DNA from 4 places in the Streptomyces sp. NPDC101225 genome. Region 1 is predicted to be linked to each of the others. Evidence: riboswitches for the same ligand, from Rfam matches in the RefSeq annotation. Region 1 holds a riboswitch; each other region holds the start of a gene.
What was found. A riboswitch is a leader RNA that binds a small molecule or an ion and turns the genes downstream of it on or off. The one in region 1 is predicted to bind cyclic di-AMP.
Positions count from the first base shown of each region.

Region 1 (7,327 bases):
GGCGCCAGCCCCGCCCGCAGCCCCGCCTCGATCCGCTTGACCTCCGCCAGCCAGTCCTGGCCGAGCAGCAGCTCGATCGAGGCGCAGGCGACGGAGGCGGCGAGCGGGTTGCCCATGAAGGTCGGGCCGTGGGCCAGGACCGGCACCTCGCCCCGCGAGATGCCCTCGGCCACCTTCGGCGTGCACAGGGTGGCCGCCATGGTCAGGTAGCCGCCGGTGAGCGCCTTGCCGACGCACATCACGTCCGGCGTCACGGCCGCGTGCCCGGCCGCGAACAGCGAGCCCGTACGGCCGAACCCGGTCGCGATCTCGTCGAACACCAGCAGGACGCCGTGCGCGTCGCACGCCTCGCGCAGCACCCGCAGATACGCGGGGGAGTGGAAGCGCATCCCGCCGGCGCCCTGCACCACCGGTTCCACGATCACGGCGGCCAGTTCGTCGGCGTGCCGCTCGATCGCCGCGCGCAGCCGCTGCGCGTACGAGTCGTCGTACTCGGCCGGAGGCGCGTCCACGAACACCTGCCGGGGCAGCACCCCGGTCCACAGCTCGTGCATCCCGCCCTCGGGGTCGCACACCGACATCGGCTGCCAGGTGTCGCCGTGGTAGCCGCCGCGCCAGGTCAGCAGCCGCCGTTTGGCGGGGCGGCCCAGCGAGCGCCAGTACTGCAGGCACATCTTGACCGCGACCTCGACCGACACCGAGCCGGAGTCGGCGAGGAAGACATGCTCCAGACCGTCGGGCGACATGTCGACAAGGAGCTTCGCGAGCCGGACGGCGGGCTCGTGCGTGAGCCCGCCGAACATCACATGGCTCATCCGGCCCAGCTGCTCGCGCGCGGCCTCGTTGAGCACCGGGTGGTTGTAGCCGTGGATCGCCGACCACCAGGAGGACATCCCGTCGACCAGCTCGCCCGAGCCGTCCGCCATGCGCAGCCGCACCCCGCTCGCCGACTCCACGACGAGCGGTTCGGCCCGGCCGGGCATGGGGCCGTACGGATGCCACACATGTCGCCGGTCCAGCTCCAGCAGGTCGGGGACGGGCAGGTCAGGCATTGGGCGCGAGGTCCGTTCCGGCACCGCGGCGGCGGACGGCGACCAGGTCGGAACGCAGCTCGCCCGCCGCGGGCACGGCCGCGGCCGTACCGCGCACGTCGCCGCCCTCGTGCGCCCCGCAGCCGGCGTCCTCGTGGGACCCGCAGCCGGCACCGGCGTGCGTACCGCACCCGCCGCCCGCCGTCGCCCGGTGCTCCGGCAGCGTCACCTCGCCGGCGCCCTCCACCTCGAACCCGGCGTCCGCGATCATCTCCAGGTCGGTCCGGCCCGCCTGGCCCTCACTGGTGAGGTAGTCGCCGAGGAAGATCGAGTTGGCGAGGTGCAGCGCGAGCGGCTGCATCGTGCGCAGATGCACCTCGCGGCCGCCCGCGATGCGCACCTCGACGTCCGGGCACACGAACCGCACCATCGCCAGGATGCGCAGGCAGCGCTGGGGGGTGAGGTGCCACTCCGTGGCCAGCGGGGTGCCCTCCATCGGGATCAGGAAGTTCACCGGCACCGAGTCCGGGTCCAGCTCGCGCAGCGAGAAGACGACGTCCACCAGGTCCTCGTCGCTCTCGCCCATGCCGGCGATCAGGCCCGAGCAGGCGGACAGCCCGGCCGCGTGCGCCTTGGACACCGTGTCCACCCGGTCGGCGTACGTGTGGGTGGTCGTGATGTCCCCGTACGTCGCCTCGGACGTGTTGAGGTTGTGGTTGTAGGCGTCCGCGCCGGCCTCACGCAGCCGCTCGGCCTGGCCGTCGGAGAGCAGGCCCAGGCAGGCGCACACCTCGACGTTCTCGTTCTCGCCCTTGATCGCCTTGATGGTGCCCGCGACCCGGTCGATGTCCCGGTCGGTCGGGCCGCGCCCGGAGGCCACCAGGCACACCCGCTTGGCGCCGCCGGCCAGTCCCGCGGCGGCGGCCTGCGAGGCCTGTTCGGGCTTGAGCCAGGTGTACTTGAGGATGTCGGCCTTCGAGCCCAGCCGCTGGGAGCAGTACGAGCAGTCCTCGGGACACAGGCCCGACTTGAGGTTGACGAGATAGTTGAGTTTCACCCGTCGGCCGAACCACTGCCGGCGCACCTTCCCGGCCGCGGCCACCACGTCGAGCACGTCGTCGTCCGACGTGGCGAGAACGGCCAGAGCTTCCTCGCGGGTCGGCAGCTCGCGCCGAAGCCCCTTGTCCACCAGCGTGTTCAGCAGGTCCATGAGAGCCGATCCTGTCCTACCGACCCGCTCGGGGCCAAGGAGAGATGGAACAAGAGAGTCACTTCGTCGTGTGTGTATTGCCACATCATGGGGTGGCGCGCGTCCGGCTAGTGTCTGTTCACTGCCTACAAAAGCCCCGGAGGAGTCATGGCGTTCGGCTGGATCGACGAACAGGCGCGGCAGCGCCGTCGCGCCGGACTCGTACGGACCCTGCGGCCGCGCCCCGCGGACTCCGCGCTCCTCGATCTCGCGAGCAACGACTACCTGGGTCTCGCCCGTCACCCGGAGGTCGCCGAGGGCGCGGCCGGTGCGGCGCGGACCTGGGGCGGCGGCGCGACGGGCTCCCGGCTCGTCACCGGCACCACCGAGCTCCACACCGAGCTGGAGCGGGAGCTCGCGGACTTCTGCGGCTTCGAGGCGGCCCTGGTCTTCTCCTCCGGCTACGCGGCCAACCTCGCCGCGGTCGCCACGCTGGCCCCGCACGGTTCGCTGATCGTCTCCGACGCGGGCAACCACGCCTCCCTGATCGACGGCTGCCGGCTGGCCCGGGGCACCCGGCAGGTGGTCGGGCACGCCGACCCGGAGGCCGTGCGCAAGGCGCTGCGGACGCACGAGGGTCCGGCCGTCGTGGTGTCGGACACCGTCTTCTCCGTCGACGGCGACGCGGCCCCGCTGGCCGAACTGGCCGCGGCCTGCCGTGAGCGCGGCGCGGGACTGCTCGTCGACGACGCCCACGGCCTGGGCGTCCTGGGCGAGGGCGGCCGCGGTGCCGCACAGGCCGCAGGGCTGGCGGGCGCGGACGACCTCGTCGTCACGGTCACGCTGTCGAAGTCGCTCGGCAGCCAGGGCGGAGCCGTCCTCGGTCCCGCCCGGGTCGTCGACCATCTGGTCAACGCGGCCCGGACGTTCATCTTCGACACGGGACTCGCGCCCGCCGCGGCGGGCGCGGCCCTCGCGGCCCTCCGGCTGCTGCGCCGCGAGCCGCAGCGGGCGGCACGGGCGCGCTCGGTGGCCGCAGAACTGCACGCACGGCTGACCGCCGCGGGGCATGAGGCGGTACGCCCGGACGCCGCGGTGGTCTCGGTGCGCGCGCCCTCCCCGGAACAGGCCGTGCGGTGGGCGGCCGACTGCCGTACGGCCGGCCTCGCCGTGGGGTGCTTCCGTCCTCCTTCGGTGCCCGACGGCATCTCACGGCTGAGGCTGACCGCCCGTGCGGACCTGACCGGGGCAGAGATCGAACGCGCTGTCCTGGTGATCGGCGAGACGCGACCATGAGTCGGCGTGACACGGCCGTGTGCCGCACGACGCAGGACTGATCAGGACACGACTGCGGCGGTGAAGTCCGTCCAGCTCCCGGGGGAGAAGAGCAGGGCGGGACCGCTCGGGTCCTTGGAGTCGCGCACGGCGAGCAGCCCGGCCAGGGGCCCGGAGCGCGGGCGCGCCGTTTCGACGCAGTTGTTGGCTCCGGTGCTGTAGCTGCTGCGCAGCCACCGCACGTCGTGCAGATCGTTGCTGGAAGGTACGTTCCGAGGCAGTGCGGACATGGTGCCTCCTTACGCGCCGTCACCTATCGCGGCGATGTAATCCAACGAGTCCTCGGGCGAAAGGGCGTGGGACTGGAGGTCCTTGAAGGCCTCGCTGTAAGCCCGGAGGTCTTCTTTCCGTTCCAGGTAGAGGCTACTCGTCAAGTGGTCGAGAACAACCACGTCCAGATCAGAAGTGCTCGAAAATGAGAAGATTACGAAAGGGCCGGTGACGCCGACATGCGCACCGGCGGCGAACGGCAGTACCTGCAGCCGCACTTGAGGCAGCTGCGCCGTGTCCAGCAGCCGCCGCAGCTGAAGCGCCATGACGTCGGGGCCGCCGACCTCCCGGCGCAGCACCGCCTCGTCGAGCACCGCGCTCAGGCTCAGCGGCCGGTCCGAGCGCAGCACGTCCTGCCTGGCCAGCCGGACCTCGACCAGGGCGTCGAGCCGGTCGTCGTCCGGTCCGCCGACCGCCGCCCTGGTCACCGCGCGTGCGTACTCGGGCGTCTGGAGCAGGCCGGGCACGACGGACGTCTCCAGCGTGCTCATCGCACTCGCCTGGGACTCCAGGCTGATGAAGTCCCGGTAGGTGGGCGGCAGCACCCCGCGATAGGCGTGCCACCAGTGGTGCCGGCCGCCGCTCTCGTCGGAACCCGCCAACACCAGGAGCAACTCCCGCAGTTGGGCGTCCGACACGGCGTAGACGTCGAGAAGTAACCGCACATCGGCCGGTTTCACCCCGCTGGCGCCGGTTTCGATGCGGCTCACCTTCGACTGGTGCCAGCCCGCGAGCCGGGCCGCCTCACCGCTCGTGAGCCCCGCACTCGCGCGCAACTCACGCAGTTCGGCGCCCAGCTTCCGGCGGCGCACCGCGGGACCGTGCTGCATGCGCTACTCCTTACTCCTTACGGGCCACCCAAATACGGTCTCCCGTCGCAGAGTTCACCGCATCGAGCGACAGATATATGCATATCTTGGTGGATCGCCACCCGTGACAGGCGCAGTAATGGCAGTCTGGCGACGAAGCACCAGTCCGGGACCGTACTCGAACCATCCGCTCCGTGTCGGACTCCGGCCCCGTGGGAAAGGGACGACCGCGCCATGGCAGACCATCTGGAAGCATCCGTCACTCTGCCGAGCGAGCCGGCCTCGGTCTCCGCGGCCCGTGGCTACGTGGTCGACACGCTCGCGGAGTGGGGCCTTCCAGCGAGCAGCGACACGGCCGAGACCGTCCGGCTCATCGTCTCCGAACTGGCCACCAACGCCGTACAGCACACCTTCGGGCAGTCACCCACCTTCACCGTGGACATCCAACTCCACCGTGACGAGGAACTGCGCATCGGCGTCACGGACTCCCACCCCCGCTTCCCGAAGCGACTGCCCGCCGCCGTCCAGCAGGACAACGGCCGGGGCATGGTGATCATCCGCTGGCTGGCCGCCGAGTGCGGCGGAAGACTGCGGGTGCGGCCCACCAGGGAGGGCGGCAAGACGGTCTCCATCGAACTTCCCTGGACCGCCCCCGCGCAGCCCGTGACGGCGGCGGGGCAGCAGGAGCCGTAGCGGAGCGGCGGGCCTCAGCCGGACGCGGCGGCGCGGCTGCGCGTCGTCACCTCGACCACCGGCAGCACGACCCGGTGGTGGTGGACGTCAGCACGCCCCTGCTCGGCCGTGGCGCACACGGCGGCGGGCGCGCCGGTCCGGCGACGCCGTGGTCGGCGCGCCCGAGCGGCGTCTCGGTGCGCGCGGTGCGGGGACGGTGCTCGGCCATGCCCCGCGGGTAACCCGTCGAGCCCGGGTCAGGCCCCGCGGGGGCGACGGCGTGTCAGGTCGCCCCCGCCCCCGCGGGAGAGTCAGCTGACCCGGCCGTACCAGACGCTCTTCGTCCAGATCTTCTGCAGCTTCACGACGTCGCCCGTCTTCGGGGCGTGCCAGATCTTCCCCTTCCCGGCGTAGATGCCCACGTGGTAGACGCTGTGGCCGGAGTGGAAGAACACGAGGTCTCCGGCCTTACGGTGTTTCGCGGAGACGTGGTGGGTCCGGTTGTACTGCTGGGCCGCCGTGCGGGGCAGTTTCTTGCCCGCCTTCTTGAACGAGTACAGCGTGAGCCCGGAGCAGTCGAACCTGTGCGGTCCCGCGGCTCCCCACTTGTAGGGAGAACCCTTTTTGGCGGCCGCGATGTGAAGTGCCTTCGTCGCCGACGTGGCGGCCGCGGCCTCGGAGGCGACACCCGGCACCACGACCGAGCCGCCCACCGCGGCGAGGGTGAGAGCCGAGGCCGTACCGGCCCGGACCATGAGCGACGGGACACGATTGAGCGCAGTCATGCGCAACCCTTCGTCAGCCGCCTGTGAAGGATGACCTGTCGGATTCGGGCTGGCGAAGTTGCCCGGCCGCTGACGCGGCTTCACCCCAAGGGCTGCTCGACCCGGCCATGGCGTGACCGTTCCGGCGACCCGTCGTGCTTGGGTCCTCCACTCCTGCCGATCCACTCCTGTCGACCAGTCATCCGGGCGGCGGCAGGACTCGGCGTCCGCCCGGATCGCCCCGCCGCTGCAGCGGGGGCTTGTCGTCAGACAGGGATCTTCGCCTACCGATGTCCGAAAATCCCAATGGAACCGGGGGTTTGTGTTGTTACTCACCACTCGCCCGTTCGGGTGGACACCCCTGTGTTCGAACCGGTGTTGAGGGCCCGGACGAGCCTCGGACCAGCGGCGGAACGCTCTGTTCCGCCCTGGGGCCGACGTGTTGCGCAACTCGGACCGTCGAAAAATTGGACCTGTGTCTACTCCGAAAGGCGGTACACCATTTGGTCCGTTTAGAGGCTGGTCCGGACGTCCCGCCGTCGAAACGCGATGTCCGGACCGTCCGAGCACGCGTCAACTGTCGGGGAGCGAGGGCACCGTGACCCGTGCGGTGCGCCGCTCGCCGTCCAGGACCCGCAGCGCGCGGATCAGCGTCGGCGCGTGCACCTCCGTCTCGCCGCGCTGGTGCATCAGCGCCAGCGCGTCGCGCAGCTCTGCCGCCTTGCTCACCAGCGCCTGCGCGGCCCGCAGTCCGCCGTAGGTGTCTCCGTGGTGTGCCGGATTGATGCGTCCGAGCAGGTCGACGACGTCGAGGTAACGGTCGATCAACTCGCCCTCGGCGCGGGTGAGGGCGGGCAGCGGAGGCAGTTCGGGTGGGAGCATCGGGCCGCTCACCGCCCGGTGGGCGGGGCCAGGGTGGCCGTGCGGCTGGTGACGATGCGGTCCACCAGCCCGTACTCCAGCGCCCCTTGGGCGTCGAGGATGTGGTCGCGCTCGATGTCGGCGCTCACCTGCTCGTGGCTGCGCCCGGTGTGCCGGACCAGCATCTCCTCGAGGCGCTCCCGCGTCCGCGTCAGCTCGTCGGCCTGGATGGCGAGATCGCTGGCCTGGCCCTGGACCGGTTCGTACAGCGCCGGCTGGTGGATCACCACCCGTGCGCCCGGCAGCGCCAGCCGCTTGCCGGGCGTGCCGGCCGCGAGCAGCACCGCCGCCGACGAGCCCGCCTGTCCCATGCAGATCGTCTCCACGTCGCAACCG
Region 1 covers NZ_JBIWOE010000010.1:137,067-144,393, forward strand. The annotation lists gene ACIRPX_RS17210 (adenosylmethionine--8-amino-7-oxononanoate transaminase) at 1-1,052, opposite strand, end outside; gene bioB (biotin synthase BioB) at 1,045-2,241, opposite strand; gene ACIRPX_RS17220 (8-amino-7-oxononanoate synthase) at 2,389-3,516, shown strand; gene ACIRPX_RS17225 (DUF397 domain-containing protein) at 3,558-3,785, opposite strand; gene ACIRPX_RS17230 (helix-turn-helix domain-containing protein) at 3,795-4,655, opposite strand; gene ACIRPX_RS17235 (ATP-binding protein) at 4,869-5,327, shown strand; gene ACIRPX_RS17240 (C40 family peptidase) at 5,618-6,091, opposite strand; cyclic di-AMP (ydaO/yuaA leader) riboswitch at 6,095-6,306, opposite strand; gene ACIRPX_RS17245 (hypothetical protein) at 6,644-6,952, opposite strand; gene ACIRPX_RS17250 (ATP-dependent Clp protease proteolytic subunit) at 6,961-7,327, opposite strand, start outside.

Region 2 (7,327 bases), on a different contig from region 1:
GTTACCCGTTTCTTGCGCCCCTTGGAACGCCCGAACCGAGGTGGCAGCGTAGTCCTCAGCCGGTTTCCCCCCGACTGGCAGGGCACCGCACGGGATGCGGTGAAATAGTGCGGCCGCGCGGAAGACTCGTTTTTCTTCGTACGGTGCGGCCGCACTGCCTGCCGGGCCGGAAAAGGGAACACCGCCGCCACATCATTCCGCACAGGAGGGGACACGATCATGACGCAGGACCTCATTTCCGGATACGCCGCGTACGCGGAGGCCGACGAGCTGGTGACCGCCACGGGAGAGGCTCCCGCCACGCCCGTCACCATCGCCATCTCCGGCGCGTTCTCCACCTCGCTGGCCGCCAGCGCCGCCACCGTCGGCGCGCACTGCTGACCTCTGGCCTTCAGGACACGGCGCCGGTACCGCCGGCGCCGCCATCACGGCAATCACTGCAATCACAGGGAGAAGACATGACCGACGAGCTGATCGAGGGCTACGCCTCCTACGCGTCCGCCGAGGAAATCCAGGCCGCCGGCCAGGCGCCGGCCACCCCCGTCACGGTCGTGCTGTCGATCGCCGGCAGTGCCACGGCCGGTGCCAGCGTCGGTGTCAGCATCGGCGAGAGCATCAAGCACTCCTGCTGACAGCGGCTCGCTCGGCACGGTGAGCCGGAATGCGGCGGTTATGTGAAAACTTTACGTGGCCGCCGCATCCCGTTCTCCTCGTGCCGTTGCGGCGGGATGCTAGAATCGGCTGTCACGGCCTTATGAAAGGGGGACAGCCGGTGAGTTCGAAAGAGGGCGGGAAAGATATGGGAAACAACCTGTCGATGCTGCTCGCGTACGGCATGGTCGGCCTGTCGTTGCTGACGGGACTTGTCGTCCTGCTGTGGATGACCATGCGCAGCAACTAGGCTCGGCACAGTGGTGCAGATTCTCCAGATGGCTGGTCCCCGCGAAGGGGACCAGCCATCAGGTGTTTTCAGGCCGTCAGCACGCCGTCAGGTCATCGCGGATTCCATGGCCTGGTCGCCATGTCGCGCCGCGTGGCTTCCTTGATGGCCCGGAGCTGCAGGAAGGCGTCTCCGAGTGCCGCTTTGAGGTTGTGTATCTCCTTGCGAAGCTGTCTTTCCCTGTCGCTCACCTGGGTGTCGCCGTCGTGGGCCGCCGGTTCGAGTGCCTCTTTGCCGGCACTGATGAATTTCCGTTTCCAGTTCCCTATCGACTGCTCTGACACACCTGCGATTTTCGCCGCATCGGAGATGGTCAGTTCTCCTTTGAGATGCATGAGGACGATGTCTATTTTTCTGGTCGCGGGCAGCGCAGGTGGTCGTGACAAGACTTCCCCCGTTCTTCGGTCAACGCGGGACACGTGAGGCTCACGCACCCCAGTCACACACATGAAAACATGTTCGATGGTGGGCTTAAAACCGCCTATCTGGAACATGAAGGTAAAGATTGCGCCATTGTTCGGCGATGTCGCCGTAAATTGTTTGGGGTGCAGAATTAGCCGGCCCGGACGGGGCCGAGAAGGCGCGCGCCGGTCCGGCGCCACGGGAGGAGGCCGATCGTTCCGGCTCGTTCGCCGACGGCCGTCGCCGCGGCGGCGCAGGAGGTGGGCCCGGACGCGGAGGCGTCTCACCGGGAGGGACGGGTCCTGCCTGGCCGGCCGCGGACGCGGGCCCCCGCGTGCGGACCGTCGGAGCCACGGCCGTCGCCGGCCGTGTCAGCATGCCTGTCCTTGTGCACATGCCGGAACTTCTCCCGGGGGTTGTGCAGTGGTGGGAATAGGGTGACCTATTTACCTGGCCAAAGGGAATCTAAGCAGCCTGCGTGTGCGGGGTGCAGCCGACTTGAGGAACATCAGAGGTTGACCGGCCGACGATTTTCTTCACATCGGACGCATCCTGAATTGCCCGGCTTCGAGCGAGGTATGCATATACCTGAGTCTTCGGGTGGCGTTTATACCCCGGGCGTCGGTCGTCGCCGCCCCGCACCAATTCCGGTCAGCCCGCGCTGCGTTCCGTCAGCCGGGCGAGCGGCAGCGTGTGCTGGGTCTGGAGGACCTTGGCGCGCAGATAGCGGACGTTGTGGGCCGTGGTGAAGACCCCGGTGGGGACGCGGTCGCGGACGTCGATGCCGAGGTCGCGCAGCTGGCCTGCCTTGTCGGGGTTGTTGGAGAGCAGGTCGAGGGCGTCGATGCCCAGGGCCCGCAGCATCTGCGCGGCCGCCGTGTAGTCGCGGTCGTCCTCGGGCAGCCCGAGGGCCGCGTTCGCGGCGTAGGTGTCGAGGCCCTGGTCCTGGAGGGCGTAGGCGTCGAGCTTGTTGTAGAGGCCGATCCCGCGGCCCTCCTGGCGCAGGTACAGCAGCACCCCGCCGCGGTCCGCTATCCGCTCGACCGCCTCGCGCAGCTGGGGGCCGCAGTCGCAGCGCGCCGAGCCGAACACGTCGCCCGTCAGGCACTCGGAATGCAGCCGGACCAGGGGTGTCGTGCCGGGGGCCGGGTCGCCGAGCACGAGGGCCACGTGCTCCTGGCCGTCGGTCAGACCGTGGAAGGTGACCAGTTCGGCGTCGGTGCTGTAGCCGTCCTGGAAGCGCAGCGGTACCCGGACACGGGCGCGCGGGGTGGCGGCGGGGAAGTCGGGCATGCGGGGTCTCCCGGGTCCGGTCGGCATCTGCTTCAGATTTGAAGCAGATCTACGCCGCAGGACACTACCCCTGCTTTAAATTTGAAGCAACCGTCCTGCGGCGCGGCTCACGAGCAGGGGCCGGAGGAGCGCCGCCGCCACGGGACGTCCTCCGCGGCGGGGCGCTCCGCGTCGCTCTCCAGCGCCTGCGCGATCCCCGAGAAGATGTCCTCCAGCTGCTCGACCTGCTGGGGGGTCAGCCGGTCGAAGAGCAGGGAGCGTACGGTCTCCACATGTCCCGGCGCCGTCCGCTCCAGCACGGCCATCCCCTCGTCCGTCAGCGTGGCGAAGCTGCTGCGTTTGTCCCACTGGCAGTCCTCGCGGCGGATCAGGCCGTCCTTCTCCAGCCGGGTCACGGCGTACGTCAGCCGGCTGCGGGTGATCTTCGACTTCTCGGCGAGGTCGGTCATGCGCAGGCTGCGCCCCGGTGCCTCGGAGAGGTTGGCCAGGATGGAGTAGTACAGGTGCGGCATGCCGGCGTCCTGCTGGAGCTGCCGGTCGATCGCGTCCTCCAGGAGGTGCGTCGCGGCGATGTACGCGCGCCAGGCGCGCTGCTCCTTGGAGGTGAGCCAGCGAGTCGTCATGGCCCCAGTGTAGGTTTGTTTCAAACTTGAACCAAGCGGTCCGTCCGAGAGTGAGCGCGTCCGATGCCGTACCCCCACGTCCTGCTGTCCGCCGCCGTCTCGCTCGACGGCTACCTCGACGACACCGGCCCCGAACGCCTGCTGCTCTCCAGCCCCGCCGACTTCGACCGCGTGGACGAGGTGCGGGCCTCGGCCGACGCGATCCTCGTCGGCGCCGGCACCCTCCGCGCCGACAACCCCCGGCTGCTGGTCAACGCGCCGCGGCGGCGGGCCGCGCGGGTCGCGGCGGGGCGGCCGGAGTATCCCCTCAAGGTCACCGTCAGCGGCTCCGGCGAACTGGACCCGGACGCGAGGTTCTGGCACACCGGCGGCGACAGGCTCCTGTACACGACCGACAAGGGCGCCGAGCGGGCCCGCGCGCTCGGCCTCGCCGCCGACGTCGTCTCGCTCGGCCCCGACCTCGACTGGCGCACGCTCCTCGCGCATCTGCACGACGAGCGCGGCGTGCGCCGCCTGATGGTGGAGGGCGGCGGCACGGTCCACACCCAGCTGCTCCAGCAGGGTCTCGCCGACGAACTCCAGCTCGTCCTCGCCCCGCTCCTCGTGGGCGACCCGCACGCGCCCCGCCTCTTCGGCCCCGGCGCCTACCAGGGCGGCCGCCTGCGCCTGACGGAGACCCGGCGGATCGAGGACGTCGTGCTCATGCGCTACGAGCCCACCGCCCCCGGGGCCGGCCCGCTGCCCACCGCCGCCGACCACCGCTGGCTGGCCCTCGCCTGTGAGCTGGCGGCCCTGTGCCCGCCCTCCCGCACGGCCTTCAGCGTGGGGGCGGTGATCGTCGCCGCCGACGGCACCGAGCTCGCCCGCGGCCACTCGCGCGAGGGCGGCGACCCCGTCGCGCACGCCGAGGAGGCGGCCCTGGCCAAGCTCGGCCCGGCCGATCCGAGGCTGGCGTCGGCCACGGTCTACAGCAGCCTGGAGCCCTGCACCCGCCGCGCCTCCCGGCCGAGGCCGTGCGCCCGGCTGATCCTCGACGCGGGTGTACGGCGGGTGGTCACGGCCTGGCGCGAGCCCGACACCTTCGTCGCCGGCGCGGACGGCAGCGGCCTGCTGGCGGCCCAGGGCGTCGAGGTGGTCGTACTGGAGGAACACGAGGAGCAGGCCAAGGCGCCCAACCGTCATCTGCCGGGCTTCTGAGCCGTGGCGCCGGCAGTCCCGCGGATGGCGTATGCTGGTCACACACCGACGCGGGGTGGAGCAGCTCGGTAGCTCGCTGGGCTCATAACCCAGAGGTCGCAGGTTCAAATCCTGTCCCCGCTACTCAAGGCCCAGGGCCGGAATCCGGAAACGGATTCCGGCCCTGGGTGTTTTCCGCCCGGAAGGCCCGTCACCGGCTGTTGTCACCCGCGGTGACCGGGCGACCGCTTTCCGCATCACGACTGACACACCGTCAGAACGGGTGGGGTTTCCGGGGCGCGGTCAACTCGCCCGTTTTTCGCCTCTCTTGGCCCCTACGTCCAGGCCAAGAAGCATTAATGATCAAGCAGAACAGCTTGGAATCGGCACCCCGGGTCTATTAACGTTCGATAACGCAGCGCGGTCGTCCCAGCCGTCACAAGAGGCGGCTCCGTGCGCACGTGCCGAATCCCGCAAGGGAACCGGGGAACCACCACCCAGGGGTGAATCGCGTGGACACCGTCGTGGAGCCACGACTGGTATACGCGCGTAGGAGACCTTCCTGCTCCGAACCCGTCAGCTAACCCGGTAGGCGAGAAGGAAGGAAAGGAGCGCGCCCACGTGGCGTCCAACCCGCCTGCCCCGGCAGCACCGTTCGTGCCGAGCACCGAGCCCTTCGGCTTCCCCGGTCCCCGTTCCGACGAGGGTCCGTGGGAGGAGTGGAACCCCACCGAGGAGTCCCTCCGCCCGGTCCGCGGCCGGCACCGCGTCGCCAAGCAGCGCGGCGGCGGACTCGCCCGCAGCTCCACGGTCCTCGGCGTCGGCGTCATAGCCGCCGTCGGCGCGGGCGGCATGGCCAGCGCCAACACCGGCAAGCCCCCGGTGTCCATCTCCATGCCCGATCTGGGCTCCGTGGGCCACATGTTCGGTGGCTCGGCCGAGACGCCCAAGGGCTCGGCCACCGCGCTCAGCACCGTCGGAGTCAGCACCGAGGACACCGAGCAGGGCGCCCAGGACGCCGGTCAGGCACTGCGCGACCGCATCATGGCGCAGGCCGAGAGCCAGCAGGTCCAGGTCGAGAGCAAGGCCCAGTCCGTCACCGAGGCGGCCCTCGCCAAGCAGGTCGACGACGCCGCCGCGAAGGCGGAGAAGGAGGCGGCCGCCAAGGCCGCCGCCGCCAAGGAGAAGGCCGAGGCGGAGGCCAAGAAGGCGGCCGAGGCCGCGCGCCTGGCCGAACTGGCCAAGCAGTACACGCTCCCGGTCGTGTCCTACACGATCACCGGCACCTTCGGGCAGGCCGGCTCCATGTGGTCCTCCGGCTACCACACGGGCCTGGACTTCGCCGCCCCCACGGGCACGCCCATCAAGGCCGTCCACAGCGGCACCGTCACCGAGGCCGGCTGGGCCGGGTCCTACGGCTACCGCACGATCGTGACCCTGGACGACGGCACGGAGCTGTGGTTCTGCCACCAGTCGTCGATCAGTGTGAGCGTGGGCCAGAAGGTCAGCACCGGCGAGGTCATCGGCCGCGTCGGCGCCACCGGCAACGTGACCGGGCCGCACCTGCACCTCGAGGTCCACCCGAACGGCCAGGCCGAGGCCATCGACCCGATGACGTGGCTGCGCGGCAAGGGCCTCACCCCCTGATCCAGGCCGGGACCCCGGTGGTCCCGGCGTCTCCCCCGACGCCAGGACCACGGCGCGGGTGCGCGCGTCCGCCGTGCCCCCGCCGCCGGTTTACGTGATCTTTGCGGCGCCGGTGGAATGGGCTGCCCCGGCGCGGTCGTTGACGTGGAGCATGACTTCCCCTTCTCCGCGCAGGCTCGGCTCCTCCGGCCTCGACGTCTTCCCGCTCTGCCTCGGCGGCAACGTCTTCGGCTGGACCGCCGACGAGGCCGAGTCCTTCGCCGTCCTCGACGCCTACGCGGCCGCGGGCGGCAACTTCCTCGACACCGCCGACTCCTATTCGGCGTGGGCCGACGGCAACCGGGGCGGCGAGTCCGAGACGATCATCGGCAGGTGGGTCAGGGCGCGCGGCAACCGTGACGACATGGTCATCGCGACCAAGGTCAGCCAGCACCCCGAGTTCCCGGGCCTGACGGCCGCCACCGTCAAGGCCGCCGCGGACGCCTCCCTGCGCCGCCTGGGCACCGGTCACATCGACCTCTACTACACGCACTTCGACAAGCCCGAGGTGCCGGTCGAGGAGATCGTCGGCGCCCTCGACGACCTGGTGCGGGCCGGCAAGGTGCGGCACATCGCCGCCTCCAACATCTCACCCGGCCGGCTGCGCGCGTCCCTCGACTTCTCCGACCGCGAGGGCCTGGCCAAGTACGTGGCGCTGCAGCCCCACTACAACCTCGTCTCGCGCGACACCTACGAGGGCGAACTCCAGGAGGTGGCCGCGCGCCACGGCCTCGCGGCCGTGCCGTACTACGCCCTGGCGGCCGGCTTCCTCACCGGCAAGTACCGGCCCGGCAGCACCGTCGACAGCGCGCGGGCGGGCCGGGTGGCGCAGTACCTGGACGGCGAGCGGGGCCGGCGGGTGCTGACCGCGCTCGACGAGATCGCCCAGGCCCACGACGCCGCGGTGCCCACGGTCGCCCTGGCCTGGCTCGCCGCCCGGCCGACGGTCGTCGCGCCGATCGCGTCCGCCCGCACGGTGGAGCAGCTGCCGGCCCTGCTGGCGGTGGGGGAGCTGACCCTCACGGACGCCGAACTCGCGCGGCTGACACAGGCGTCGGCCTGATCACACGGCCGGGCATGCCCTGGTCCCCTGAGTCAGGAGACTAGGACTGGTACGGGTTGTACGCGGGATTCGGGATCGCCGGATACCCGTACACCCCGTACACCGGCCAGGGCGGCGCGACCACGGGCACCACGGGTGCCGTCG
Region 2 covers NZ_JBIWOE010000050.1:20,409-27,735, reverse strand. The annotation lists gene ACIRPX_RS40200 (LxmA leader domain family RiPP) at 220-381, shown strand; gene ACIRPX_RS40195 (LxmA leader domain family RiPP) at 459-632, shown strand; gene ACIRPX_RS40190 (transposase) at 994-1,434, opposite strand; gene ribA (GTP cyclohydrolase II) at 1,994-2,635, opposite strand; gene ACIRPX_RS40180 (MarR family winged helix-turn-helix transcriptional regulator) at 2,743-3,258, opposite strand; gene ACIRPX_RS40175 (dihydrofolate reductase family protein) at 3,322-4,455, shown strand; tRNA gene ACIRPX_RS40170 (tRNA-Met) at 4,505-4,578, shown strand; cyclic di-AMP (ydaO/yuaA leader) riboswitch at 4,887-5,044, shown strand; gene ACIRPX_RS40165 (M23 family metallopeptidase) at 5,056-6,081, shown strand; gene ACIRPX_RS40160 (aldo/keto reductase) at 6,233-7,183, shown strand; gene ACIRPX_RS40155 (PrsW family intramembrane metalloprotease) at 7,224-7,327, opposite strand, start outside.
Region 2: linked by a shared signal. The riboswitch ahead of ACIRPX_RS40165 (M23 family metallopeptidase) and the one ahead of ACIRPX_RS17240 (C40 family peptidase) in region 1 are both predicted to bind cyclic di-AMP.

Region 3 (7,327 bases), on a different contig from region 1:
GTGTTGAGCCGGTCCTTCTCGGACTCCAGCTCGATACGGTCGTACCTGGTGAGGCGGCGCAGCGGCGTGTCGAGGATGTACTGGGTCTGCACGTCCGACAGGGAGAAGCGCTCCATCAGGCGCTCCTTGGCCTGCGCGCTGTTCTCGCTGGAGCGGATCAGGCGGATGACCTCGTCGATGTCGACGAGCGCCGTCAGCAGGCCCTCCACCAGGTGCAGGCGGTCGCGCCGCTTGCTGCGGCGGAACTCGCTGCGGCGGCGCACGACCTCGAAGCGGTGGTCGAGGTAGACCTCCAGGAGCTCCTTGAGGCCCAGCGTGAGCGGCTGACCGTCCACCAGCGCGACGTTGTTGATGCCGAAGGACTCCTCCATCGGCGTCAGCTTGTACAGCTGCTCCAGGACGGCCTCCGGCACGAAGCCGTTCTTGATCTCGATGACCAGGCGCAGGCCGTGCTCGCGGTCGGTGAGGTCCTTGACGTCGGCGATGCCCTGGATCTTCTTCGAACCGACCAGGTCCTTGATCTTGGCGATCACCTTCTCCGGGCCGACCGTGAAGGGCAGCTCGGTGACGACCAGGCCCTTGCGCCGGGCGGTGACGGTCTCGACGTCGACGGTGGCGCGGATCTTGAAGGTGCCGCGACCGGTCTCGTACGCGTCCCGGATGCCGGCGAGGCCGACGATGCGGCCGCCGGTGGGCAGGTCGGGGCCCGGGACGTGCTTCATCAGCGTGTCCAGGTCCGCGTTGGGGTGGCGGATCAGATGGCGGGCGGCGGAGACGACCTCGGAGAGATTGTGCGGCGGCATGTTCGTCGCCATGCCGACCGCGATGCCCGACGCGCCGTTGACCAGCAGGTTCGGGAAGGCCGCGGGCAGGGCGACGGGCTCCCGCTCCTGGCCGTCGTAGTTGGGCGCGAAGTCGACCGTGTCCTCGTCGATCGACTCGGTCATCAGGCTCGTCGCGGCGGCCTGGCGGCACTCCGTGTACCGCATGGCGGCCGGCGGGTCGTCGTTGCCCAGCGAACCGAAGTTGCCGTGGCCGTCGACGAGCGGCACGCGCATGGAGAAGGGCTGGGCCATGCGCACGAGGGCGTCGTAGATCGACGCGTCCCCGTGCGGGTGCAGCTTGCCCATGACCTCGCCGACGACGCGGGCGCACTTCACATAACCGCGGTCGGGGCGCAGCCCCATCTCGTTCATCTGGTACACGATGCGGCGGTGCACCGGCTTGAGGCCGTCGCGGGCGTCGGGCAGGGCTCGCGAGTAGATGACCGAGTACGCGTACTCGAGGAAGGAGCCCTGCATTTCGTCGACGACGTCGATGTCGAGGATCTTCTCCTCGTACGCGTCGTCGGGCGGCGGGGTCTTCGTGCTGCGGCGGGCCATCGCTGCCGGCTCCTCTTTTCTGGTCGCTCGCCTACGGGTCGCGCCCCTTCGGCTCACTCTTGCCTGAAGCGTGAACGGGATCTGACGCGGACCATTGTGGACCGCGGCACTGACAACGCGGGCCAGGACCCGGTGCGGGCGGCCCGGCCCGGCGCTCGGGGATCACCCTCGCCGCGGCTGCCCGCAGGTTACGCGATCCGCTGTGGGCGTACGTCGTCCGGGAACTTCGCCCACGTTCCGCACGCTTGCATACAGTGGCAGGAACGGCAGGAAAACCGCGGTTCGAACCACCGCCTCGGCGATCGAAGGGACGTACATGACCATGGGTCACACGGCCACAGACCAGGCAGGCTCCGGGGGCCTGACAGCGACGGAGCACCGCCTGGCCAACGGCCTGCGCGTGGTGCTCTCCGAGGACCACCTGACCCCGGTCGCGGCGGTGTGCCTCTGGTACGACGTCGGTTCCCGGCACGAAGTCAAGGGGCGTACCGGCCTGGCTCACCTTTTCGAGCACCTGATGTTCCAGGGCTCGGGACAGGTCAAGGGCAACGGCCACTTCGAGCTGGTGCAGGGCGCGGGCGGTTCGCTCAACGGCACCACCAGCTTCGAGCGCACCAACTACTTCGAGACCATGCCCGCCCACCAGCTGGAGCTCGCCCTCTGGCTGGAGGCCGACCGTATGGGCTCCCTGCTCGCCGCCCTGGACGAGGAGTCCATGGAGAACCAGCGGGACGTCGTCAAGAACGAACGCCGGCAGCGCTACGACAACGTGCCCTACGGCACCGCGTTCGAGAAGCTCACCGCGCTCACCTACCCCGAGGGCCACCCCTACCACCACACCCCCATCGGTTCGATGGCCGACCTGGACGCGGCGACGCTCGAGGACGCGCGCGCGTTCTTCCGCACGTACTACGCGCCGGGCAACGCGGTCCTGTCGATCGTCGGCGACATCGACCCGGGGCAGACGCTCGCCTGGGTCGAGAAGTACTTCGGGTCCATCGCCGCGCACGACGGCAAGCCCGCGCCCCGGGACGGCTCGCTGCCCGACGTCATCGGCGAGCAGCTGCGCGAGATCGTCGAGGAGGAGGTTCCGGCACGCGCCCTGATGGCCGCCTACCGGCTGCCGCACGACGGCACGCGCGCGTGCGACGCGGCGGACCTCGCGCTCACCGTCCTCGGCGGCGGCGAGTCCTCCCGTCTCTACAACCGGCTGGTACGGCGCGACCGTACGGCCGTCGCGGCCGGCTTCGGCCTGCTGCGCCTCGCGGGAGCCCCCTCACTGGGCTGGCTGGACGTGAAGACCTCCGGTGACGTCGAGGTGCCGGTCATCGAGACCGCCATCGACGAGGAGCTCGCCCGGTTCGCCGAGGAGGGCCCGACGGCCGAGGAGATGGAGCGCGCCCAGGCGCAGCTGGAGCGCGAGTGGCTGGACCGGCTCGGCACGGTCGCGGGCCGCGCGGACGAACTGTGCCGGTACGCCGTCCTGTTCGGCGACCCGCAGCTCGCGCTCACCGCCGTGCGGCGCGTCCTGGAGGTGACGGCCGAGGAGGTCCAGGAGGTCGCCAAGGCCCGCCTGCGCCCCGACAACCGCGCGGTGCTCGTCTACGAGCCCGTCTCGGCGGAGGCCGCCGAGGACGCGAATCCCCCGGAAGACCCTGAGGCCGAGGCCACGGTCGAAGCCGGCGACGACAACGAGGAGGCGGCCAAGTGACCGAGCTCGCCACGATGGATTTCCACCCGCAGCCCCAGGCGGGCGAGGCCAGGCCCTGGGCGTTCCCGGCACCGGAGCGCGGCGCGCTCGGCAACGGCATGACCGTCCTGCGCTGCCACCGCCCCGGCCAGCAGGTCGTCGCCGTGGAGGTCTCCCTGGACGCGCCCCTGGAGGCCGAGCCGGCCGCCGTCGAGGGCGTCGCCACGATCATGGCGCGGGCCTTCTCGGAGGGCACCGACAAGCACTCCGCCGAGGAGTTCGCCGCCGAGCTGGAGCGCTGCGGCGCCACCCTCGACGCGCACGCCGACCACCCGGGCGTGCGCCTGAGCCTGGAGGTCCCGGCCTCCCGTCTGGCCAAGGCGCTCGGCCTGATGTCCGACGCCCTCAGGGCGCCCGCGTTCGCCGACAGCGAGGTGGAGCGGCTGGTCCGCAACCGCCTGGACGAGATCCCGCACGAGCTGGCCAACCCCTCCCGCCGGGCGGCCAAGGAGCTCTCCAAGCAGCTGTTCCCGGCGGCCTCGCGCATGTCGCGCCCGCGCCAGGGCACCGAGGAGACGGTCGAGAAGATCGACGCCGCGGCCGTACGCGCCTTCTACGACCGTCACGTCCGGCCCGCCACCGCCACCGCGGTGGTCGTCGGCGACCTCACCGGCATCGACCTGGACGCGCTGCTCGGCGACACCCTGGGCGCCTGGACGGGCTCCTCGGCCGAGCCGCGCCCGGTGCCGCCGGTGACCGCCGACGACACCGGGCGCGTGGTCATCGTGGACCGCCCCGGCGCCGTCCAGACGCAGCTGCTCATCGGCCGCGTCGGCGCCGACCGGCACGACCGCGTCTGGCCCGCGCAGGTGCTCGGCACGTACTGCCTGGGCGGCACCCTCACCTCCCGTCTGGACCGCGTCCTGCGCGAGGAGAAGGGCTACACCTACGGTGTGCGCGCCTTCGGCCAGGTCCTCAGGTCCGCCCCGGACGGCACGGGTGCGGCGATGCTCGCCATCAGCGGCTCCGTCGACACGCCCAACACCGGCCCGGCACTGCAGGATCTGTGGACGGTGCTGCGCACGCTGGCCGAGGGCGGCCTGACGGACGCCGAGCGCGACGTCGCCGTGCAGAACCTCGTCGGGGTGGCGCCGCTGAAGTACGAGACCGCGGCGGCCGTGGCGAGCACGCTGGCCGACCAGGTCGAGCAGCACCTGCCCGACGACTACCAGGCGACGCTCTATCAGCAGCTCGCCGCCACCGGCACCGTGGAGGCCACCGCGGCCGCCGTGAGCGCCTTCCCGGTGGACCGCCTGGTCACGGTCCTCGTCGGTGACGCGAGCCAGATCAAGGAGCCGGTCGCGGCTCTGGGCATCGGCGAAGTCACCGTGGTGTCCGCCGAGTAGCGAGTACGGGGCACGCACGCGTGAGGGCCCTGGTGACGGATGTGTCACCAGGGCCCTCGTATGTCCGAATTGGGGGAGAGTTGCCCGTCTGCCCTGTGGGATGCGCTACAAAAGCCGGGATCCGTTTGGGGATTGAAGACGGCTCTGCCTAGCGTCTTCCGGGCTGTTCGTCAGGCAGTGCGCCGCGCCCGCGGCACCGGACAGCCATCGCCGAGTCCCCGTACGGCGCGAGCCAGGGGAGCCGGGGACCCACCCTTCCGTCGCCGCCGTCGCGGCCGGCGGGATCCGAGTCCTTGGGGTGAATCGGACGCCCGCGCACCGGCGAGGGGGTCCGTAGGAGACCTTCCTGCTCCGAACCCGTCAGCTAACCCGGTAGGCGAGAGGGAAGGAAAGGACCAGCCAGTTCATGGCGTTCAACTGCGCCACCGGGAAGCACCGTCGTCCCAGCATGATCAAGCGCGGCACCGTCAGGGCCGCCGGGGTCGCGGCCCTCGCCACGACCGGCGTCGTCGGCACTCTCGCCGCCCCCTCGTTCGCCGCCGGGAACTCCGTCGACCACTCCTTCGAGCAGACCGGGCTCAACCCCGTCATCACCATCGGCAACGCGATCGCCGACCAGATCGACGCCCAGGCCGAGGCCCAGAAGCACGCCGCCGAGGAGGCCGCCCGCAAGAAGGCCGCCGAGGAGGCCGCGCGCCTGAAGGCCGCCGCGAAGGCCAAGGCGGAGCGTGCGGCCGAGGAACGCGCGGCCCGTGCGGCCGAGCGCAGGCGCCTGAACCGCTTCGTCGCCCCGGTGTCGCACTCGTACGTGTCGACGGGCTACAAGACCGGTGGCTCCCTGTGGTCCTCCGGCAGCCACACGGGCATCGACTTCCACGCGGCGAGCGGCACGGTCGTGCACGCCGTCGGCGCCGGCACCGTCGTCCGGACCGGCTGGGGCGGCGCCTACGGCAACGAGATCGTCATCAGGATGCACGACGGCACGTACACCCAGTACGGCCACCTGTCGTCCATCGGTGTCTCGGCCGGCCAGACGGTCACCCCGGGGCAGCACATAGGCCTGTCCGGCTCGACCGGCAACACCACCGGGCCGCACCTGCACTTCGAGGCCCGCACGACGCCCGAGTACGGCTCGGACATCGACCCCGTCGCCTACCTGCGCTCGCACGGCGTCGGCGTCTGACGAACCTCCGCGCGACCTCCCCCGGCCCCGGCCTCCCGGCCGGGGCCTTTCGGTTTCGCCGGCCCCGGTGTCCAAAAAATATCCATGGATTCCGGCCCGCCGTCGGAAATTCCGGCCCCGTGCAATAGAGTCACCGGAACACACGTCAATCATTGGCGTTTCACGGGGATTAAGTCGGAGGTCGGTCATGCGTATTCCGGCGCACTCGGTGTGCACAGCGATCCGGGACGACATCGTCGCGGGTGTCTACGAGCGCGGCAGCCGGCTCACCGAGGAACTCCTCGCCCGCCGCTACGGTGTCTCGCGCGTCCCCGTGCGCGAGGCGCTGCGCACCCTGGAGGCGGAGGGCTTCGTGGTGACCCGGCGGCACGCGGGCGCCTGCGTGGCGGAACCGAACGAGCAGGAGGCCGCCGACCTGCTGGAGATGCGTGTGCTCCTGGAGCCGCTCGCCGCCTCCCGGGCCGCCCAGCGGCGCACCGAGGCCCACCTCAAGGTCCTGCGCGGCCTGGTCCGGCTGGGGCAGGAGCGGGCCAGGCGGGGCACCAGTGAGGATCTGCGCTCCCTGGAGGGCTGGTTCCACGAGACTCTCGCCCAGGCGTCCGGCAGTCCGGCCCTGACCTCGATGCTGACCCAGCTGCGGCACAAGATCGCCTGGATGTACACCGAGGAGGCGCCCGCCAGCCCCGTGGAGTCCTGGGCGGAGCACGGCGCGATCGTCGACGCCGTGGCCCGCGGCGACGGCGAGCGCGCGCGGGCGATCACGACCCTGCACACCGAGCGCTCCAGTGCGGCGCACCGGCTGCGGTTCGCTCCCGGCGGCGATCGCGCCGACCCTGTGAGGACCTCGCAACATGCCGTAAACGTGACGGGCCCGCGCCATTAACATGCGCGCCGTATACAAAGGGGGTGGAATTGGCCGGGGGGTTATTTCTGCTGCCCTGGCTGAGAATTCCACCGGCGTTGATCGGAATTTCTGTCGGGCCGCCGGGGGGAAATGTGAAGGGCTCGTCCGATAATTCGGACGAGCCCTTCCGCGGTGCCGGGATCAGACGGTCTCGGGGAGTTCCTCGAGCCCCTCGGAGACCAGCTTCGCCAGCCGGTCGAGCGCCGCGTCGGCACCCTCGGCGTCGGAGGCGAGGACGATCTCCTCGCCCCCCTGGGCGCCGAGGCCCAGGACGGCCAGCATGGAGGCCGCGTTGACGGGGTTGCCGTCGGCCTTGGCGATCGTCACCGGGATACCTGCGGCCGTGGCGGCCCGGACGAAGATGGAAGCGGGGCGGGCGTGGAGGCCCTCGGCCCAGCCGACGTTGACGCGGCGCTCAGCCATGTGATGCTGCCCTTCGGTGTTCAGGGTTGTCTAGACCAGTTTCCCACAACGTGAAGCATGTGCGGAGCGGTCCTCCGCTCCGCCGGGGGTGGGCCGTCGGACCGCGGCCTCGGCCCGACGTGCGTCCTTGTTCTGTTCTCGGCGACTGCCGTCCTTCCCACAGACTGCCTCGCGCCGTTGTCGGACGCGAGCCGTACTCTGGGCCCCATGCAGACCTCGTCGGACCGGCATGAGTACCCCGCCCACTGGGAAGCCGACGTGGTGCTGCGCGACGGCGGCACCGCGCGCGTCCGCCCCATCACCGTTGATGACGCCGAGCGCCTGGTCAGCTTCTACGAG
Region 3 covers NZ_JBIWOE010000017.1:117,330-124,656, forward strand. The annotation lists gene ACIRPX_RS23770 (DNA topoisomerase (ATP-hydrolyzing) subunit A) at 1-1,382, opposite strand, end outside; gene ACIRPX_RS23775 (M16 family metallopeptidase) at 1,699-3,093, shown strand; gene ACIRPX_RS23780 (M16 family metallopeptidase) at 3,090-4,478, shown strand; cyclic di-AMP (ydaO/yuaA leader) riboswitch at 4,677-4,872, shown strand; gene ACIRPX_RS23785 (M23 family metallopeptidase) at 4,885-5,661, shown strand; gene ACIRPX_RS23790 (GntR family transcriptional regulator) at 5,849-6,544, shown strand; gene ACIRPX_RS23795 (HPr family phosphocarrier protein) at 6,707-6,988, opposite strand; gene ACIRPX_RS23800 (GNAT family N-acetyltransferase) at 7,196-7,327, shown strand, end outside.
Region 3: linked by a shared signal. The riboswitch ahead of ACIRPX_RS23785 (M23 family metallopeptidase) and the one ahead of ACIRPX_RS17240 (C40 family peptidase) in region 1 are both predicted to bind cyclic di-AMP.

Region 4 (7,327 bases), on a different contig from region 1:
CCAGGTAGTGGTCGACCGGGTCCCGCCCGTCCTGCGGCCCCGCCGTCTCCAGGATCTGGCCGGTGACCAGGCGCTCGAACGCCTCGGCCTGCACCCGGACCGCCTCGGGCCCGAGGTCGGCCAGGATGTGCGAGGCGCGCGCGAAGAGGAAGTCGCCGGTGAGGACCGCGACCGAGTTGCCCCAGCGGGCGTTGGCGCTGTCCACGCCGCGCCGCACGGCCGCCTCGTCCATCACGTCGTCGTGGTACAGCGTCGCCAGGTGGGTCAGCTCCACCACCACGGCCGAGGGGACGACACCCGGCGCGTACGGGTCGCCGAACTGCGCGGCGAGCATCACCAGCAAGGGGCGGAACCGCTTGCCGCCGGCCCGCACCAGGTGCTGGGCGGCCTCCGTGATGAAGGGGACCTCACTCTTGGTGGCTTCGAGCAAACCCTCCTCGACAGCCGCCAATCCGGCCTGGACATCGGCTTCCAGAGCCTGGTCCCGCACGCTCAGCCCGAACGGCCCGACGACGGTCACGAGGGGTCTCCTGTCTGCTGGTGTCTACCTGCGGTTCACGCGGTTTGTCGATAGGTCGTTGCCATCACTCAAGTCAGCGTATCCGGTCACCTTTCGATCACCCATGCCGCCCACCCGTCCACCACGGGCGGTATCGGATCACGACCGCTATGTTTTTGATCGCCTCATATGAGCGGATATCTGCCGACTTGTCTATCGGCGCGTCGGCCGCCCCGGCGGGAGGTGGCGGCCCGTGTCCCGAAGACTCTCGTGACTTCACCCCTCCAGAGGACGACCGCCATGAGAACGATCTGCACCACATGAGAGGTTCCGCCCCGGCGGACATCCGGGCGAACGCATGCACGGACACGGCGGCGGATGCGGCGCGACGCACGGAGGCGGCCACGGCGGAGGACGCAGAGGCGAGCACGGGCGAGGACACAGAGGCGACACGGAGGCGAGCACGGACGAGGACACGGAAGCGGACACGGGCGAGGGCACGGAGGCGGGCACAGCAGCGGACGTACCGGCGGACGCACGGCCGGGCGGTCCGGAACGGATGACCCTGGTTCGTCCGTTTTCACCTTCAATAAGGCGATCTGCACCGAGGCCGAAACGGCGGCCCGTCACCGGACTTGGGGGCGGCGGATCCCATGGACGGCTGGTTGAACATGAGTTGGGCTCATTGCCCGATTTGCCACTCTTGCGGATGCCAGTGAGTTGGGTCACGTCACCCCGCGATCCGACGGTCCATCAGCCACTTCCGTTCTTCCGCCGTCCGCAAGCCAGTTGAGGATTGGCGGCAGCAAAGGATCAAGCGCCCCATAAGCCTCAGACCAAGGTCAATAGGCATGGTCTGTGAATCCGGCACTTGTTCCGGACATGTGCTCTCGCATACGTTCCCGGCCAGTCGGGCAGACGCCGAATCCTGCCGCAGCCCGGCCGACCCATCGACGAACTCACTCGCACGGCAGGAGCGGGGGACCCAGGTAAGTCGCCGGACCGGGCACCGCCCCGGACCGGCTCGGGGTGAAGCCGCGCCGCCGCAAGGCCGCGCGGCCGGGCAGCTCCCGCCCGAACCCGACAGCTCACCTCGCAGGCGCCGGAGAGGAATCCCCCATGTCTGCTGCCGCTCAGCATCGTCGTCCCAGGAACTCCCGCCTCGCCCGCAAGCTCGCCGTCCTCGGCACCGGTGCCGCCGTTCTGGCCCTCCCGGTCATCGGCGCGACCAGTGCCTCGGCGGCCACGCCGACGACGCTCACCGCGACCTCCATGGGCTACGCCGACAACCTCGACGGCTGGATCCGGGCCTCCCTGCAGGTCATGGCGCAGCAGGGCATCCCCGGTTCGTACGACGGCATCTACCGCAACGTCATGCGCGAGTCCTCGGGCAACCCCGCCGCCATCAACAACTGGGACTCGAACGCGCTCGCCGGCACCCCCTCCAAGGGTCTGCTCCAGGTCATCGACCCGACCTTCCTCGCCTACCACGTGCCCGGCACGCTGATGAACCCCTACGACCCGGTCGCCAACATCACCGCCGCCTGCAAGTACGCGGCCGCGCGCTACGGGTCGATCGACAACGTCTACGGCGCCTACTAGAGCCGGCCGGGAGGGGCCTGCGGGACCTGGCGGAGAGGCCTCAGAACTCACCGCTCCCACTGAGCTCCTCCAGCCTGAAGAACAGCCGCTCGAGGACGACGGCGATGCCGTCGTCCTCGTTCGACAGGGTGATCTCGTCGGCCACGGCCTTGAGTTCGGGATGGGCGTTGGCCATGGCGACGCCGTGCGCCGCCCAGTCGAACATGGGGATGTCGTTGGGCATGTCGCCGAAGGCGATGGTCTCCCCCGGCCCGAGCCCCAGGTGCGCGGCCGCCAGGGCCAGACCCGTCGCCTTGGTGATGCCGCATGGCTGGAGTTCGACGGTTCCTGGTCCCGACATGGTGACGGTGGCCAGCGAACCGACCACCGAGCGGGCCGTCGCCGCCAACTCGTCGTCGGACAGCTCGGGATGGCGCAGCAGCACCTTGCTGATGGGCGCGCACCACAGGTCGTCGCGCCGGTCGACCTGTACGGCCGGCAGCGTGGGGTGCGGCATCAGGTAGCCGGGCTCGATGAGGGTGAGTCCGTCCACGCCGTCCTGGTCGACGGCCGCGGAGACCTGGCCCACCTCGGCCTCGATCTTGCCGAGGGCGGTCTCGGCCAGCTCCCGGTCCAGGGTGACGGACCACAGCAGACGGTCCGCGCCGGCGTCGTACACCTGCGCGCCCTGTCCGCACACCGCGAGCCCCGTGCTGCCGAGGATGTCGAGCAGCGGCCGCACTCTGGGGGCCGGGCGGCCCGTCACGACCAGGTGCCGGGCGCCGGTCTCGGCCACCCGCGCGAGCGCGGCGAGGGACCGGTCGGACAGCGTGTCGTCGCCTCTGAGCAGCGTGCCGTCCAGGTCGGTGGCGATGAGTGCATATGCGGTGGGTGCGGCCATGATCAGAGAATACGGACCGGACGCGCCACCGACTCATCGCGAACCGGACGACCACGGTGCCCACCGCGCTCCCCGCTCAACTCCCGTGCCCCCGACAGGTCTTCAACCCCGCCCGGTGCCCGGGGCACCGGTCTGCCCATGGGAGGCCGCCAGGTGTGCGGCCAGCCTCGGCGAGGCGAACTCCGTGCCGCACACGAAGCGCATCACCGGGCCGTACGACGCCGCCGCCGGCAGGCCCGTGAAGTACAGCCCCGGGACCGAGGAGACATAGCCCGCGCCCAGCCTGGGCGTGCCCCGGCTCACCGCCAGACGCGTGCGCAGTCCGTGCCCGAGGAAGTCCATCGCTGCGATGTCGACCCGGTAGCCGGTGGCCGCGATCACATGGTCCGCGGACAGGTCCTCGGGGCGGCCCGCGAGCGTGCGGACCGTCAGCCTCGGACTGCCCTCGGACGCGTCCGCGCGCACGATCCGGTCGACCTCGCTGACCTGCACCTTCCCCTGGAAACGGTCCCGCAGCCACCATGCGCCGAGCGGGCCGAGCACCCGGCGCACCAGGTAGTGGCGGGCCGCGGCCGGGAGATGGCGGTAGGGGTGCGGGTAGGAGCTGAGCGCCCACAGGGACCAGGCGCGGCCGAAGGGCGACTCGGGGCGCAGCCTCGGCTGCTTCCACGGCGGCGCCCCGAAGGCGACCTTGCCGCGGCCGCGGGAGACCACCCGGACCTGCGCTCCGGCCTCCGCCGCCAGCGCCGCCGTCTCCAGCGCGGACTGCCCGGCGCCGACGACGATCAGGTCCTTGCCGGCGTAGCGCGTGAGGTCGTGCTCCTGGGAGCTGTGGGAGACCGGGCCCGTGGGTGCCGGTCCCTCCGGGACGGCCTCGGCCAGCTCCGCCGGCAGGTGCGCGAGGCTGGACAGGCCGGTCGCCACGACGACCGCGCGGGCGGTGAACAACTCCCCCGAGTCCAGCTTCAGTTCGAAGCCGCCCGCGGTGTGCCGGTCCACCGAGACCACCCGCACCTGCTCCAGTTCGGGCACGAGCCGGTCCCGGAACCACTCGCCGTAGCCGATGAAGGTCTCGACCGGGATGATGTCCTCGTCCGTCACCAGCCGCTTGATGCCGGCGGCGTCGCAGTAGTCGGCGAGGCGGTGGCCCGGCTGGGGGGCGTCGATGCTGGAGGCGACCGGGGTCGACTTCAGGAGCATGCCCGCGGGCATGTGGTCGCGCCAGCTGACCATGGGGTCGCCGAAGACGCGCACCGGGATGCCGCGGGCCTTGAGATGGGCGGCGGTCGACAGGCCGAACGGCCCGGCGCCGATGACTGCAACCGGATGACTCACGAAGTCCCTCCCCAGGACGTCACTTCGCCACTTCGTGTCCGGCCCTCGCAGCTGGTCGGGGCTCCTCCTCGCTGCTCGCCTAGCTGGTCGAGCCGGTGCCGCTGCCGCGGCGGTTGGTCCGCCACAGCTGATACAGATGCTTCGCGCCCGGCCGCACGAAGCGCGCGAGCATCGTGACGAACGGCAGCGGGTCGTCACCCGCGAGCCAGGCCAGCTCCGTCCCGCTGGCGCGCGCCGGAGCGTGCGGCGTCGTGTAGCCGCTGCGGCGGTAGGCGAGCAGGGCGGGCAGGTCGATGTTCTCCACGATGTACCGGTGGCCGGCCCGCTGTTCCCCCTCCGGAACGGTGCGTCCGGTCAGATTCAGGTGCATGGCGCGGACCACGTCCACCCCCGACTCGTTCTCGAAGAGCCGGAACTGGGCGCCCATGCGCGGGTTGAAGTCGAGGAGCTTGTACTGCCCGTCGCGCCGGTCGAAGCGCAGGTCGAGGTCGATGATGCCGGTGAAGCCGATCTGCTTGATGAAACGGCCGGCGAGGTCGGCGAGTTCCGGATTGTCGACGACGTACGCGTTCGCCGTCATCCCCGCGTGCGGCGGCCAGGAGCGCACCTTCACGCCCGTGAACATGGCGAGCGGGGTGCAGTCCCGGTCGAAGTAGGCGTGCACGATCCAGTCCTCCGCCTCCTCCCGCGGCAGGTACTCCTGGAGGATCACGCCGGGCTGCTCGCCCCAGTCGCGGGCGAGCAGCAGCAGGCCGTCGCGGGTGGCGATCCGCGTCGTACCGTTCACCGCCGGCCGCCTGCGCCGCAGGAACGCCTCCCGGTTCTTGGCCACCACCGGGAAGCGGGCCTTGTCGGCGAAGGTCACGATGTCGTCGTGCGACTGCGGGAAGGCGGCCGTCGGGCTCGGGATGCCGTGCTCCACACAAAGTTCGTGCAGGCCCTGCTTGCTCGCCAGGCGGCGCGGCAGGGCGGGTTCGACGGGCGGGAAGAGGAAGCGGCCGGCGAGCGCGTCCTGGTGCTCGGCGATGAGGACGGCCGCCTCCTCGTCGGTCGGGACGAGGACGGTGGGACGGCCGATGCGGCGGCCGATCCGGATCAGCCCCTCCACCAGGCGCTCCGGGTCCTCCGTGCCGGTGGTCGGCCAGACGAAGGCCTTCTTGAGATAGCGGGAGGAGGCGGCGGGTGTGTAGCGGTCCTCGGTGATCGCGTACATGGGCACGCCGAGGCGACCCAGACTGCGGATCGCGCCGACCCCGCCGTGGTGCAGCGGATAGTCGCCGATCTTGACGATCAGGCCGGGCACATCACGGTCGGCGTCAAAAGGCACACTGCCGCTGCTCCTGGCCACGGGTCCCCCCACACGTCCCCCCTACGGACCGGACCCACCCCGTCCGTGTCCCCCAAAGGACGCTAAGCCGGAATTAGGGCCTCCGACAAGGCTAATTCGGACATTGCAAACTCTTTAGACACTGCCCAAGCGGGCGACTCAGCCGTAACGTGTGGCCCGGCCACATGACGGCCCGTGACAGAACGCTCGCGACCTGGTGAGAGTGAGGCAGCCACCCCATGCCCCCCTTCGATGTCCCCGAAGGTGACCCCTTCGGACCGCACAACCTCCCCTACGGCGTCTTCTCGCTGGGCGATCCGGCGCGGCGGACCGTCGGCGTCCGGCTGGGCGACCACGTCCTCGACGCGGGCGCGGCGGCGCACGCGCTCGGCTCGCCGTACGCCTCCCTGCTCGCCCGGCCCTCGCTCGGCCCGCTCCTCGCCGCGGGCCGCACCGCCTGGTCGGACGTGCGGCGCGCGCTGACGGCGTGGGTGACGGTGCCGGCGCACCAGGAGGCCGTCGCCTCCTTCCTGCACCCGCTGTCCTCGGTGACGCTGCACCTTCCGTTCGAGGTCGCGGACTACGTCGACTTCTACGCGTCCGAGCACCACGCCCGCAACGTCGGCCAGATCTTCCGCCCGGACGCGGCGGACTCGCTGACGCCGAACTGGAAGCACCTGCCGATCGGCTACCACGGGCGATCCGGCACGGTCGTGGTGTCGGGCACGGACGTCGTACGGCCGTCCGGGCAGCGCAAGGCTCCGGCCGACGCGGCGCCCGTCTTCGGGCCGTCGGTCCGCCTGGACATCGAGGCCGAGGTCGGCTTCGTGGTGGGCGTGCCCTCGCCGCAGGGGACGCCGGTGACGCTCGGCGGCTTCCGGGAGCACGTCTTCGGGCTGTGCCTGCTCAACGACTGGTCCGCGCGCGACATCCAGGCCTGGGAGTACGTACCCCTCGGCCCGTTCCTCGGCAAGTCCTTCGCGACGTCGGTGTCGGCGTGGATCACCCCGCTGGACGCACTGGAGGACGCGCGCGTGGCGCCGCCGGAGCGCACGCACCCGCTGCTGCCCTACCTGGACGACAGCGAAGGCGCCGACGCCGAGCCCGGTGGCTACGACCTGCGCATCTCCGTGGCGCTCAACGGCCACGTCATCTCCGAGCCGCCCTTCTCCACGATGTACTGGACGGCCGCGCAGCAGCTCGCCCACATGACGGTGAACGGCGCCTCCCTGCGCACCGGGGACCTGTACGGCTCGGGCACGGTCAGCGGTACGGAACCGGCGCAGCGCGGCTCCCTGCTGGAGCTGACCTGGAACGGCCGTGACCCCCTGGAACTCCCCGACGGCAAGCGGACGTTCCTGGAGGACGGCGACGTCGTGACGCTCTCGGCATGGGCACCCGGCCCCGGCGGGGTCCGGGTCGGCCTGGGCGAGGTGAGCGGACGCATCGTGGCGGCTGCTCGGGAGTGAGGGAAGGAAGCGGGCGGGACCGCGCCGGGGAAAGCGAGCAGGCGAAGTGCCGCGGGTTCCCGCCTGCGGGCGGGACGGGATGAAGCGGGGGGATTCCCGCCCCGCAGGCGTGAGCGGACGCGACGGGGAGGGTTCCCACACGCGCGAGTGAAGTGAGGGGACGGGACGGACCAAGCGGGGCGGGACCCGCGCCGCGAGCTTGAAGGGACGCGGTG
Region 4 covers NZ_JBIWOE010000019.1:12,111-19,437, forward strand. The annotation lists gene ACIRPX_RS25005 (polyprenyl synthetase family protein) at 1-520, opposite strand, end outside; cyclic di-AMP (ydaO/yuaA leader) riboswitch at 1,409-1,614, shown strand; gene ACIRPX_RS25010 (transglycosylase SLT domain-containing protein) at 1,619-2,101, shown strand; gene ACIRPX_RS25015 (HAD family hydrolase) at 2,142-2,981, opposite strand; gene ACIRPX_RS25020 (FAD-dependent oxidoreductase) at 3,084-4,316, opposite strand; gene ACIRPX_RS25025 (ATP-grasp domain-containing protein) at 4,396-5,643, opposite strand; gene fahA (fumarylacetoacetase) at 5,883-7,112, shown strand.
Region 4: linked by a shared signal. The riboswitch ahead of ACIRPX_RS25010 (transglycosylase SLT domain-containing protein) and the one ahead of ACIRPX_RS17240 (C40 family peptidase) in region 1 are both predicted to bind cyclic di-AMP.